One region of the Streptomyces pactum genome, then DNA from elsewhere that is predicted to be linked to it. Evidence: predicted binding sites of a transcription regulator. Region 1 holds the regulator's gene; the other holds the start of a gene.
The links. The regulator HrcA, encoded in region 1, represses chaperone genes, less so after heat shock. The targets are predictions, from matches to a motif close to TTNGCACTCNGNNNNNCNGAGTGCNAA.

Region 1 (6,014 bases):
CCTGGTGGACTAAGGGGTCGTCCCCGCTTCGGCGGGGAGCAAGGACTGCTCGGCCGCGTGGACGAGCTGATCGACGGACCGTCTCCGCAGCGGCGGAGAGCAGTCCACCGGGCCCGACCTGTCAACGACCGGACGACGCTCATGGCACGGTCACGTGATCGATGAGTCGTTCCACGCTGCCCAGCAGTTCCGGCTCCAGGTCCTTGTACGACCCCACCCGCGCCAGGATCGTCTGCCACACCGCCCCGGTGTTCTCGGACGGCCACCCCAGCGCCCGGCACACCCCCGTTTTCCAGTCCTGCCCGCGCGGCACCCGCGGCCAGCCGGGGATCCCCAGGGACGACGGTTTGACCGCCTCCCAGATGTCGATGTACGGGTGGCCGACGACCAGCGCGTGCTCGCTCGTCACCGCCTCCGCGATCCGCCACTCCTTCGAACCGGGCACCAGGTGGTCCACCAGGACCCCCAGCCGCGCGTCCGGCCCCGGTGCGAAGTCGGCGACGATCGACGGCAGATCGTCCACGCCCTCCAGGTACTCCACGACCACGCCCTCGATGCGCAGGTCGTCGCCCCACACCCGCTCGACCAGCTCGGCGTCGTGCCGGCCCTCGACGTAGATGCGCCCGGCGCGGGCCACGCGCGCGCGTGCTCCCGGGACCGCCACGGAGCCCGATGCCGTACGGGTGGGCCGTACCGGGCCCGAGACGGGCCGTACGAGGGTCACCACCCGCCCCTCCAGCAGGAAGCCGCGCGGTTCCATCGGGAAGACCCGGCGTTTGCCGAAGCGGTCCTCCAGGGTCACCGTGCCCGCCTCGCAGCCCGTCACCGCGCCGCAGAAGCCGGTGCCGGGCTCCTCGACCACCAGGCCGGGGTCGGCCGGGACCTCCGGTACCGGCTGCGGTTTCTTCCACGGAGGGGTCAGGTCGGCGGAGTACTGGCGCATTCTGACGACGATACGAGAAACGGACCCGGCGTGATCAGCGCGACACGCCGAACCGGTCGGCCAGCGCGTCCCGTTGGGCCCGGACGAACGCCGCGTCCACCACCGCTCCGTGACCGGGCACGTACAGTGCGTCCTCGCCGCCCAGGGCGAGCAGCCGGTCCAGGGCGGCGGGCCAGTGCGACGGCACGGCGTCGGGGCCCGCCTGCGGCTCACCGGACTCCTCGACCAGGTCGCCGCAGAAGACCACCCCCGGCTCGCCCGGCACCAGCACCGCGAGGTCGTGACCGGTGTGCCCCGGGCCCACGTCGGCGAGCCTGACCCGCCGGGCGGCACCCAGGTCGAGCGTCCACTCGCCGCGGACCTCGTGGCGGACGCGGACGAGTGCGTCGGCCGCCTCCCGCGCCGGCCGCGCGTCCAGTCCCTCCGCCACCGCGTCCGACCGCAGGGCCTCCCGCCCGTGTCCGCCAGGCGCGAACACCGCGTCCGTGCCCGCCGCGCCGTACACCTCCGCGCCCGTGAAGGCGGCCGCGCCGAAGACGTGGTCGAAGTGCGGATGGGTCAGCGCGAGATGCGTCACACGGTGGCCGGCGAGTTCCCGCGCCTCCGCGCGCAACCGGGCGCCCTCGTCGAGGCTCGATCCCGCGTCCACCACCAGCGCCGCGCCCGCGCCGACGACCAGCCCCGCCGTGCAGTCCCAGCCCGGCAGCCGGCGCCGCCCCACCCCGGCCGCCAGCCGCTCCCATCCCAGGTCTTCCCAAGTCACCGTCACGACGACGACGCTAGCGCCGCGACACCTCCGTTCACGGCGGTGTGCCCCCGGCCTTGCCGGGGGCGTACCCCACGGCCGTACACTGGGCCGGGGAAGTCTGGCACTCGCGCGCCGTGAGTGCCAGGAGGACAGTGAGACGGTCAGGACGCCGGGCGGACGACATGCTGGAGGTGCGCGCGAATGCTGAGTGAACGCAGGCTCCAGGTGCTGCGCGCCATCGTCCAGGACTACGTGGGCACCGAGGAGCCGGTCGGCTCCAAGGCGCTCACCGAGCGGCACAACCTCGGCGTCTCCCCGGCCACCGTGCGCAATGACATGGCGGCCCTGGAGGACGAGGGGTTCATCGCCCAGCCGCACACCAGCGCCGGACGCATTCCGACCGACAAGGGCTACCGGCTCTTCGTCGACAAGCTGGCCGGCGTCAAGCCGATGACCCCGCCCGAGCGGCGCGCCATCCAGAACTTCCTGGAGGGCGCCGTCGACCTCGACGACGTGGTGGCCCGCACGGTGCGGCTGCTCGCGCAGCTCACCCGGCAGGTCGCCGTCGTGCAGTATCCGTCGCTGACCCGCTCGACCGTGCGGCACGTGGAGTTGCTCTCCCTGGCGCCCGCGCGCCTGATGCTCGTGCTGATCACGGACACCGGCCGGGTCGAGCAGCGGATGGTGGACTGCCCGGCGCCGTTCGGCGAGGCGTCCCTGGCGGACCTGCGCGCGCGGCTCAACAGCCGGGTGGCCGGGCGCCGTTTCTCGGACGTGCCGAGCCTGGTGGAGGATCTGGCGGAGGCCTTCGAGGCCGAGGACCGCGGTACGGTCTCCACGGTGCTCTCCACTCTCCTGGAGACGCTGGTCGAGGAGAACGAGGAGCGGTTGATGATCGGCGGCACCGCCAATCTGACCCGCTTCGGGCACGACTTCCCCTTGGTGATCCGACCCGTCCTCGAGGCGCTGGAGGAGCAGGTCGTGCTCCTCAAGCTGCTCGGCGAGGCGAAGGATCCGGGCGTGACCGTCCGTATCGGTCATGAGAACGCCCACGAAGGACTCAACTCCACGTCCGTCGTGTCGGTGGGCTACGGTTCGGGCGGCGAGGCGGTTGCCAAGCTCGGCGTGGTCGGACCGACCCGCATGGACTACCCGGGAACGATGGGAGCGGTACGCGCAGTGGCACGGTACGTCGGACAGATCCTGGCGGAGTCGTAGGTGGCCACGGACTACTACGCCGTACTCGGCGTACGCCGCGACGCGTCCCAGGACGAGATCAAGAAGGCGTTCCGGAGGCTCGCCCGCGAGCTGCACCCGGACGTCAACCCCGATCCGAAGACCCAGGAGCGGTTCAAGGAGATCAACGCCGCCTACGAGGTGCTGTCGGACCCGCAGAAGAAGCAGGTCTACGACCTCGGCGGCGACCCCCTCTCGCAGGCCGCCGGCGGCGGCGCGGGCGGCTTCGGCGCGGGTGGCTTCGGCAACTTCTCGGACATCATGGACGCCTTCTTCGGCACGGCGTCGCAGCGCGGACCGCGCTCGCGCACCCGCCGGGGCCAGGACGCGATGATCCGCATCGAGGTCGAGCTGGACGAGGCCGCGTTCGGCACGACCAAGGACATCCAGGTCGACACGGCCGTCGTCTGCAACACCTGCAACGGCGAGGGCGCGGCGCCCGGCACGTCGGCCCAGACGTGTGACATGTGCCGCGGCCGCGGCGAGGTGTCGCAGGTCACCCGGTCCTTCCTGGGCCAGGTCATGACCTCCCGCCCCTGCCCGCAGTGCCAGGGCTTCGGCACCGTGGTCCCGACCCCGTGCCCCGAGTGCGCGGGCGACGGCCGGGTCCGCTCCCGGCGCACGCTGACCGTGAAGATCCCGGCCGGCGTCGACAACGGCACCCGGATCCAGCTCGCGGGCGAGGGCGAGGTCGGCCCCGGCGGCGGCCCCGCCGGCGACCTGTACGTCGAGATCCACGAGCTGCCGCACTCGACCTTCCAGCGGCGCGGGGACGACCTGCACTGCACGGTCACCATCCCGATGACGGCGGCGGCCCTCGGCACCAAGGTGCCGCTGGAGACGCTCGACGGCATGGAGGAGATCGACATCCGCCCGGGCACCCAGTCCGGCCAGTCGGTCCCGCTGCACGGCCGCGGCGTCACGCACCTGCGCGGCGGCGGCCGGGGTGACCTCATCGTCCACGTCGAGGTCATGACCCCGAGCAAGCTCGACCCCGAGCAGGAACGCCTCCTGCGCGAGCTGGCCAAGCTACGTGGCGAGGAGCGTCCGACGGGGCAGTTCCAGCCGGGGCAGCAGGGGCTCTTCTCGCGCCTGAAGGACGCCTTCAACGGGCGCTGACATCGGCCGCCGCCAGGGGCTTCCCGATGCGGATGCTCCTGGCGTATGCCAACGGAAGCCCGGATTCGGACTTGTTCGGAGGACGTGACAACATGCGGTCATGTCCTCCGCACTGACCGATCTCTTCCCCTACCCGATCGTGCAGGCGCCCATGGCGGGCGGCGTCTCCGTGCCGCAGCTCGCCGCCGCGGTCTGCGAGGCGGGCGGGCTGGGATTCCTCGCCGCCGGGTACAAGACCGCGGACGGGATGTACCAGGAGATCAAGCAGCTCCGGGGACTGACGAACCGCCCCTTCGGCGTCAACCTCTTCATGCCGCAGCCCGAGACGGCCGACCCCGCCGCCGTCGGCGTCTACGCCCACCAGTTGGCCGGCGAGGCCGCCTGGTACGAGACGGAGCTCGGCGACCCCGAGTGCGGTCGGGACGACGGCTACGAGACCAAGCTCGCGGTGCTGCTGGACAACCCGGTGCCGGTGGTGTCGTTCCACTTCGGCGTCCCGAGCCGCGAGGTCGTCGACTCCCTGCACCGCGTCGGCTCGTTCGCCCTGGTCGCGGCGACCACGGCGGAGGAGGCCAGGGCCGTCGAGCGGTCCGGCGCGGACGCGGTGATCGCGCAGGGCGCCGAGGCCGGCGGACACCAGGGCACCCACCGGGACCACCCCGAGACGGGCGGTGCCGGCACCGGACTGCTGTCGCTGGTCGCCCAGGTCCGGGAGGCGGTGAGCCTGCCGATCGTCGCCGCCGGAGGCATCATGCGCGGCGGTCAGATCGCCGCGGTCCTCGCGGCCGGCGCGAGCGCGGCCCAGCTCGGCACCGCCTTCCTCGCCACCCCCGAGTCCGGCGCGCACGCCCTGCACAAGCAGGCGCTGACCAACCCCCTGTTCGTCCGCACCGAACTCACCCGCGCCTTCTCCGGCCGCCCCGCCCGCGGCCTGGTCAACCGCTTCCTGCGCGAACACGGCCCCTACGCCCCCGCCGCCTACCCGGAGGTGCACCACCTCACCGCCCCGCTGCGCAAGGCGGCGGCGAAGGCGGGCGACGCGCAGGGCATGGCGCTCTGGGCGGGACAGGGCCACCGGATGGCCCGGGAGCTGCCCGCCGGCCGGCTCGTGGAGGTGCTGGCCGCCGAACTCGCCTCGGCCGGGGCGGCGTTGTCGGCGTACGCGACGGGAGGTACGGGCCGATGACGGCACCGGTGTTCGTGGTCGACTCCCTCCGGCCGGGGGACCTGCCCGCGGGGGAGTACGTCCTGGACGGCCCCGAGGGGCGGCACGCCGTCTCCGTGAAGCGGCTGCGGGCCGGCGAGGACGTCGTCCTCACCGACGGACGCGGACGCTGGGCCGAGGGCGTGGTGAAGGCCGCCGAGGGCAAGGACCGTCTGATCGTCACGGAGCTGGAGACGGTCCACGAGGAACCGGTGGAGCGGCCCCGTGTCACCGTCGTCCAGGCCCTGCCCAAGGGCGACCGCGGGGAGCTGGCCGTCGAGACGATGACCGAGGTCGGTGTCGACGCGATCGTGCCGTGGGCGGCGTCCCGCTGCGTCACGCGGTGGAAGGGCGACCGCGGCCTCAAGGCACTCGGCAAGTGGCGGGCGACGGCCCGGGAGGCCGGCAAGCAGTCCCGCCGGGTCCGCTTCCCCGACGTCGCGGACGCGGCGACGAGCAAGCAGGTTGCCTCGCTTCTGGCCGACGCCGAATTCGCCGCCGTACTCCACGAGAGCGGCGACGAGCCCCTGGCCGCCGTCGAACTCCCCACCGCCGGTGACATCGTGCTGGTCGTCGGGCCGGAAGGCGGGGTCTCCCCGGAGGAGCTGGCCCTCTTCGCCCGGGCCGGCGCCAAGCCCTACCGCCTGGGACGCAGCGTCCTGCGCACCTCCACCGCCGGCACCGCGGCGACGGCCGTACTCCTGGCCCGCACCGGCCGCTGGTCCTGACGGCGAGGACCACCGCCCCGACGGCCGCTGCCCTCG
Region 2 (6,014 bases), 940 kb from region 1:
GTGACCCGGCCGCCCTGGCCGGGCGCGGCGCCGAGCGGGCGGTCGTACATCGCCTTGACGAGGTGCACGTCCGGGTCGGTGAGCAGCGGGCCCACGATGCCGGAGACGAAGTCGGCGGTGAACTCGCGCAGGTCGGCGTCGACGAAGCAGACGATGTCGCCGCCGGTGACCAGCAGCGAGCGCCACAGCACCTCGCCCTTGCCGGGCACGGCCGGGACGCGGGGGAGGATCGTGTCCCGGTGCACCACCCGCGCGCCCGCCGCCGCGGCCACCTCCGACGTGCGGTCGCCCGAACCGGAGTCCACGACCACGACCTCGTCGACGAGCGGCACCCGGCCCATCAGGTCCCGGCGGATCACCGAGACGATGTCGCCGACGGTCGCCTCCTCGTCGAGGGCGGGGAGTACCACGCTGACCGACTGCCCGGTGGCCTGTTTGGCGGTCAGGATCCGCTGGATCGGCCGGTCCGACACGGACCAGGAGCGTGCGCTCAGCCAGCGCTCGACTTCTTCCAGCACGTTCGGTGGCTCCTTTGTGATCCATCTCGCGGTACGGACGACTATCTCAACCGTCGTGGCCTTCGGTTACAGTCTTGAACAACGCGGCGGACCACCGCATGCCGGGGTCACGCGCGTACCACCGAAAAACAACCACATACCGCTCATCCAGAGGGGCAGAGGGATACGGCCCGTTGAAGCCCCGGCAACCCTCCAGTCGGTTCTTGTCACGCGGACGTGGCGAGGCTCCCGACTAGGGAAGGTGCCAAATCCGTCTCACGGCGAGATGCGTCGTGAGGAAGATGAGGAGAAAGGGCCTCGCCTCACATGGCTGTGCAGACTGTCGCAAGCAACACCGACACCGCCGCTTCCCCCACCCTTGCCGCCTCCCCGGTCGACCTCGGTCCCGCCGCGGCGCTCTCCTGCCGCGAGTGCGGCCACCGCGTGCCGCTCGGCCCCGTCTTCGCCTGCGAGGAGTGTTTCGGCCCGCTGGAGATCGCCTACGACTTCTCGACCTACGACACCGAGGAGCTCCGCGCGCGCATCGAGGCGGGCCCCGCGAACATCTGGCGCTACGCCCCGCTGCTGCCCGTCCCCGCCGACGTGGCCGACAAGCCGAACATCAACCCGGGCTGGACCAAGCTGGTCAAGGCCGACAACCTGGCCCGCGAGCTCGGCGTCACCGGCGGCCTGTACGTCAAGGACGACTCCGGCAACCCGACGCACTCCTTCAAGGACCGCGTCGTCGCGCAGGCCATCGAGGCCGCCCGCGCCTTCGGTTTCACCACCCTGTCCTGCTCCTCCACCGGCAACCTCGCGGGTGCCGTCGGCGCCGCCGCCGCCCGCGCCGGCTTCCGCTCCTGCGTGTTCATCCCGCACGACCTGGAGCAGGGCAAGGTCGTCATGGCCGCCGTCTACGGCGGTGAGCTGGTCGGCATCGAGGGCAACTACGACGACGTGAACCGCTTCTGCTCCGAGCTGATCGGCGACCCGGCGGGCGAGGGCTGGGGCTTCGTCAACGTCAACCTGCGGCCGTACTACGCGGAGGGCTCCAAGACCCTCGCCTACGAGGTCTGCGAGCAGCTCGGCTGGCGGCTGCCCGACCAGATCGTCGTCCCGATCGCGTCCGGCTCCCAGCTCACGAAGATCGACAAGGGCCTGCAGGAGCTGATCAGGCTCGGTCTGGTCGAGGACAAGCCGTACAAGATCTTCGGCGCCCAGGCCGAGGGCTGCTCGCCGGTGTCCACCGCGTACAAGGCCGGCCACGACGTCGTCCGCCCCCAGAAGCCGGACACCATCGCCAAGTCCCTGGCGATCGGCAACCCGGCCGACGGCCCCTACGTCCTCGACATCGCGCGCCGCACCGGCGGCGCGGTGGAGGACGTGACCGACGAGCAGGTCGTCGAGGCCATCAAGCTGCTCGCCCGCACCGAGGGCATCTTCGCGGAGACGGCGGGCGGCGTGACGGTCGGCGTGACCAAGAAGCTGATCGAGGACGGCGTCCTGGACCCGTCGCTCACCACCGTCGTCCTCAACACCGGCGACGGACTGAAGACCCTCGACGCGGTGGCCGGCACCGGCCTCAGCGCCACGATCCGTCCCAACCTGGACTCCTTCCGAGAGGCTGGCCTCGCATGAGCGTGACCGTTCGCATCCCGACCATCCTGCGCACCTACACCGGCGGCAAGGCCGAGGTGCCCGCCGAGGGCGTCAACCTGGGCGAGGTCATCTCCGACCTGGAGAAGAACCACACCGGCATCGCCGCCCGTGTCCTGGACGACCAGGGCAAGCTGCGCCGCTTCGTCAACGTCTACGTCAACGACGACGACGTCCGCTTCGAGCAGGGCCTGGAGACCGCGACCCCGGACGGCGCCGGCGTCTCCATCATCCCCGCGGTCGCGGGTGGCTGACCCGCCTCTCCGTTACCTTCGGTAATCGCGGTAACGCTCGGTTTGTCGAATTGCCCCCTCCGTAAGAGAAGCGGAGGGGGCAATTCCATGTGGTTGAGCGCGGTAGAGTTGGGGAACGCGCTCCCGATCGGAAGATCGGGAACCCTGAATTCCTGCCGCCCGTCCGACAAGATGTAGCCAAAGTGTGGGCGTATTTCGCGGCTTTTGTTCCCTTTGTGTGCCCCGACTTGACCCGAATTCAGGCGAATTCTCGCCACATTCCGGGCCGGGTGCGTCCAGATTTCTCGTCCGATTGACCTGTTGCAGACGGCAGTTGGACAGATACATTCAGCCGCGGTCGACGCGTTCCGGCGCACGCCCCCAGTCGTGGGGGGTGAGGTCTGACCCGGGTCCGCGAAGTGCGGATCTGTGCAAGGGCCAGTAATAGGGGAGTTAGGCATGGCTCAGGGCACCGTCAAGTGGTTCAACGCGGAGAAGGGGTACGGCTTCATCGCGGTCGACGGTGGTGCGGATGTTTTCGTCCACTACAGCGCGATTCAGATGGACGGCTACCGCACCCTCGAAGAAGGCCAGCGGGTCGAGTTCGAGATCTCGCAGGGTCAGAAGGGCCCGCAGGCCGACATGGTTCGCCTCAGCGCCTGAGACGCGCGGCCACCGCAAGCGAAGGTCTTCTCTGAAGGGCTCGCATCCCCCCGGGGGTGCGGGCCCTTCGGTCTGCCCGGACTCCTGCCCGGACTGCTGCCCGGGCTCCCGCCCGGACGCCGGTCCCGAAGGGCGGTCCCGAAGGGCGGTCCCCGGCGCCGATCCCCGGAAGGCGCTTGCACTCGACAGGGGCGAGTGCTAATCATTGCGTTAGCACTCTGAAGGTGAGAGTGACAACGAAGGACCGGGTCGGTGAGGCCCGCAGGCCGGGTGGGGAAGGAACCGCCAGGCAGGCGAGCCGTCCGTCGCGGGCGCGGGCGCGGTCCGAAGGAATCACCCCCAGTCCTGGAGGGACCACTTCACATGGCCAAGATCATCGCGTTCGACGAGGAGGCGCGGCGCGGCCTCGAGCGCGGCATGAACCAGCTCGCGGACGCCGTCAAGGTGACGCTCGGCCCCAAGGGCCGCAACGTCGTCCTCGAGAAGAAGTGGGGCGCCCCCACGATCACCAACGATGGTGTCTCCATCGCCAAGGAGATCGAGCTCGAGGACCCGTACGAGAAGATCGGCGCCGAGCTGGTCAAGGAAGTCGCCAAGAAGACGGACGACGTCGCCGGTGACGGTACGACCACCGCGACCGTTCTCGCCCAGGCCCTGGTCAAGGAAGGCCTGCGCAACGTCGCGGCCGGCGCCAACCCGATGGCCCTGAAGCGCGGTATCGAGAAGGCCGTCGAGGCCGTCTCCGCCGCCCTGCTGGAGCAGGCGAAGGACGTCGAGACCAAGGAGCAGATCGCCTCCACGGCCTCCATCTCCGCCGCCGACACCCAGATCGGCGAGCTCATCGCCGAGGCCATGGACAAGGTCGGCAAGGAAGGCGTCATCACCGTCGAGGAGTCCCAGACCTTCGGTCTGGAGCTGGAGCTCACCGAGGGTATGCGCTTCGACAAGGGCTACATCTCGGCGTACTTCGCCACCGACATGGAGCGTATGGAGGCGTCCCTGGACGACCCGTACATCCTGATCGCCAACTCCAAGATCGGCAACGTCAAGGACCTGCTGCCGCTCCTGGAGAAGGTCATGCAGTCGGGCAAGCCGCTGCTGATCATCGCCGAGGACGTCGAGGGCGAGGCCCTGTCGACCCTGGTCGTCAACAAGATCCGCGGCACCTTCAAGTCCGTCGCCGTCAAGGCCCCGGGCTTCGGCGACCGCCGCAAGGCCATGCTCGGCGACATCGCCATCCTCACGGGCGGCGAGGTCATCTCCGAGGAGGTCGGCCTCAAGCTGGAGAACGCGACGCTCGACCTGCTGGGCAGCGCGCGCAAGGTCGTCATCACCAAGGACGAGACCACGATCGTGGACGGCGCCGGTTCGGCCGACCAGGTCCAGGGCCGCGTCAACCAGATCCGCGCCGAGATCGAGAACAGCGACTCGGACTACGACCGCGAGAAGCTCCAGGAGCGTCTGGCGAAGCTGGCCGGCGGCGTGGCCGTCATCAAGGCCGGTGCCGCCACCGAGGTCGAGCTCAAGGAGCGCAAGCACCGCATCGAGGACGCCGTTCGCAACGCGAAGGCGGCCGTCGAGGAGGGCATCGTCGCCGGTGGTGGCGTGGCCCTGCTCCAGGCCTCCCAGGTCTTCGAGAAGCTGGAGCTGTCGGGTGACGAGGCGACCGGCGCCAACGCCGTGAAGCTCGCCCTGGAGGCCCCGCTGAAGCAGATCGCCGTCAACGGTGGTCTCGAGGGCGGCGTCGTCGTGGAGAAGGTCCGCAACCTGACCGTCGGCCACGGCCTGAACGCCGCGACCGGTGAGTACGTCGACATGATCGCCGAGGGCATCATCGACCCGGCGAAGGTGACCCGCTCTGCCCTGCAGAACGCCGCCTCCATCGCCGCGCTGTTCCTCACCACCGAGGCCGTCATCGCCGACAAGCCGGAGAAGGCCGCCGCGGGCGGCGCTCCGGGCGGCATGCCGGGCGGTGACATGGACTTCTGATCGGCCTCCGGCTGATCGACCGTCCGTCACGTACCGAGGGCGGCACCCCCTGTTCCGGCAGGGGGTGCCGCCCTCGGGCGTTCCCGGGCGCCCGGCGGACGCCCGGGTGTGCCCCGGATCACACCAGGCGGGCAGGGTCGGACGGAATGGTGGCGCGGGGTGGGCCGGTTGTCGCTGGAGTGCGGTCAATGCATGCGCACATACCGACTGGTATCGCCTAAAGGAGCCCCCCACGTGAGTACCACCGCCTCCGACGCCGCCACGCGCGCCGCTCAGATCCTCGCCCGCCCGGCCACCATCAACGGCCTGACCGTCCCGAACCGCATCGCGATGGCCCCGATGACCCGGATGTTCTCGCCGGGCGGCATCCCCGGCGAGGACGTGGTCTCGTACTACTCCCGCCGCGCCGCCGCCGGCGTCGGTCTGATCGTCACCGAGGGCACCTACGTCGGCCACGACTCCGCCGGGCAGAGCGACCGCGTGCCGCGCTTCCACGGCGAGGAGCAACTGGCCGGCTGGGCGAAGGTCGCCGAGGCGGTGCACGCGGCGGGGGGCACGATCGTGCCGCAGCTCTGGCACATCGGCATGGTCCGCAAGCAGGGCGAGCCGCCCTTCGCGGACGCCCCCGCCGTCGGCCCCTCCGGCCTGCGCATCGGCGAGGACGAGGTCACCGGCAAGGCGATGACCCAGCGCGACCTGGACGACGTCATCGGCGCCTTCGCGGAGGCCGCCGCGGCCGCCGAGCGCATCGGCTTCGACGGCGTGGAGATCCACGGCGCCCACGGCTACCTGGTCGACCAGTTCCTGTGGGCGGGCACCAACCGCCGCACCGACGCCTACGGCGGCGACCCGGTGGCCCGCACCCGCTTCGCCGCCGAGATCGTGGCCGCCGTACGGGAGAAGGTCTCGGCCGAGTTCCCCGTGATCTTCCGCTACTCCCAGTGGAAGCAGGAGGCCTACGGCGCCCGCCTCGCCG

Region 2: groL (chaperonin GroEL) is a predicted target of HrcA. The motif match lies at 3,260-3,286, and genes of this name have one in related genera.

What each region holds. Positions count from the first base shown of each region.
Region 1 covers NZ_CP019724.1:5,783,294-5,789,307, forward strand. Annotated here, with positions in the region: gene hemW (radical SAM family heme chaperone HemW) at 1-13, shown strand, start outside; gene B1H29_RS24675 (DUF3097 domain-containing protein) at 140-943, opposite strand; gene B1H29_RS24680 (MBL fold metallo-hydrolase) at 978-1,712, opposite strand; gene hrcA (heat-inducible transcriptional repressor HrcA) at 1,893-2,909, shown strand; gene dnaJ (molecular chaperone DnaJ) at 2,910-4,046, shown strand; gene B1H29_RS24695 (nitronate monooxygenase) at 4,147-5,232, shown strand; gene B1H29_RS24700 (16S rRNA (uracil(1498)-N(3))-methyltransferase) at 5,229-5,978, shown strand.
Region 2 covers NZ_CP019724.1:4,845,771-4,851,784, forward strand. Annotated here, with positions in the region: gene B1H29_RS20590 (glucosyl-3-phosphoglycerate synthase) at 1-518, opposite strand, end outside; SAM riboswitch class I at 659-806, shown strand; gene thrC (threonine synthase) at 825-2,135, shown strand; gene B1H29_RS20600 (MoaD/ThiS family protein) at 2,132-2,407, shown strand; gene B1H29_RS20605 (cold-shock protein) at 2,846-3,049, shown strand; gene groL (chaperonin GroEL) at 3,413-5,038, shown strand; gene B1H29_RS20615 (NADH:flavin oxidoreductase) at 5,273-6,014, shown strand, end outside.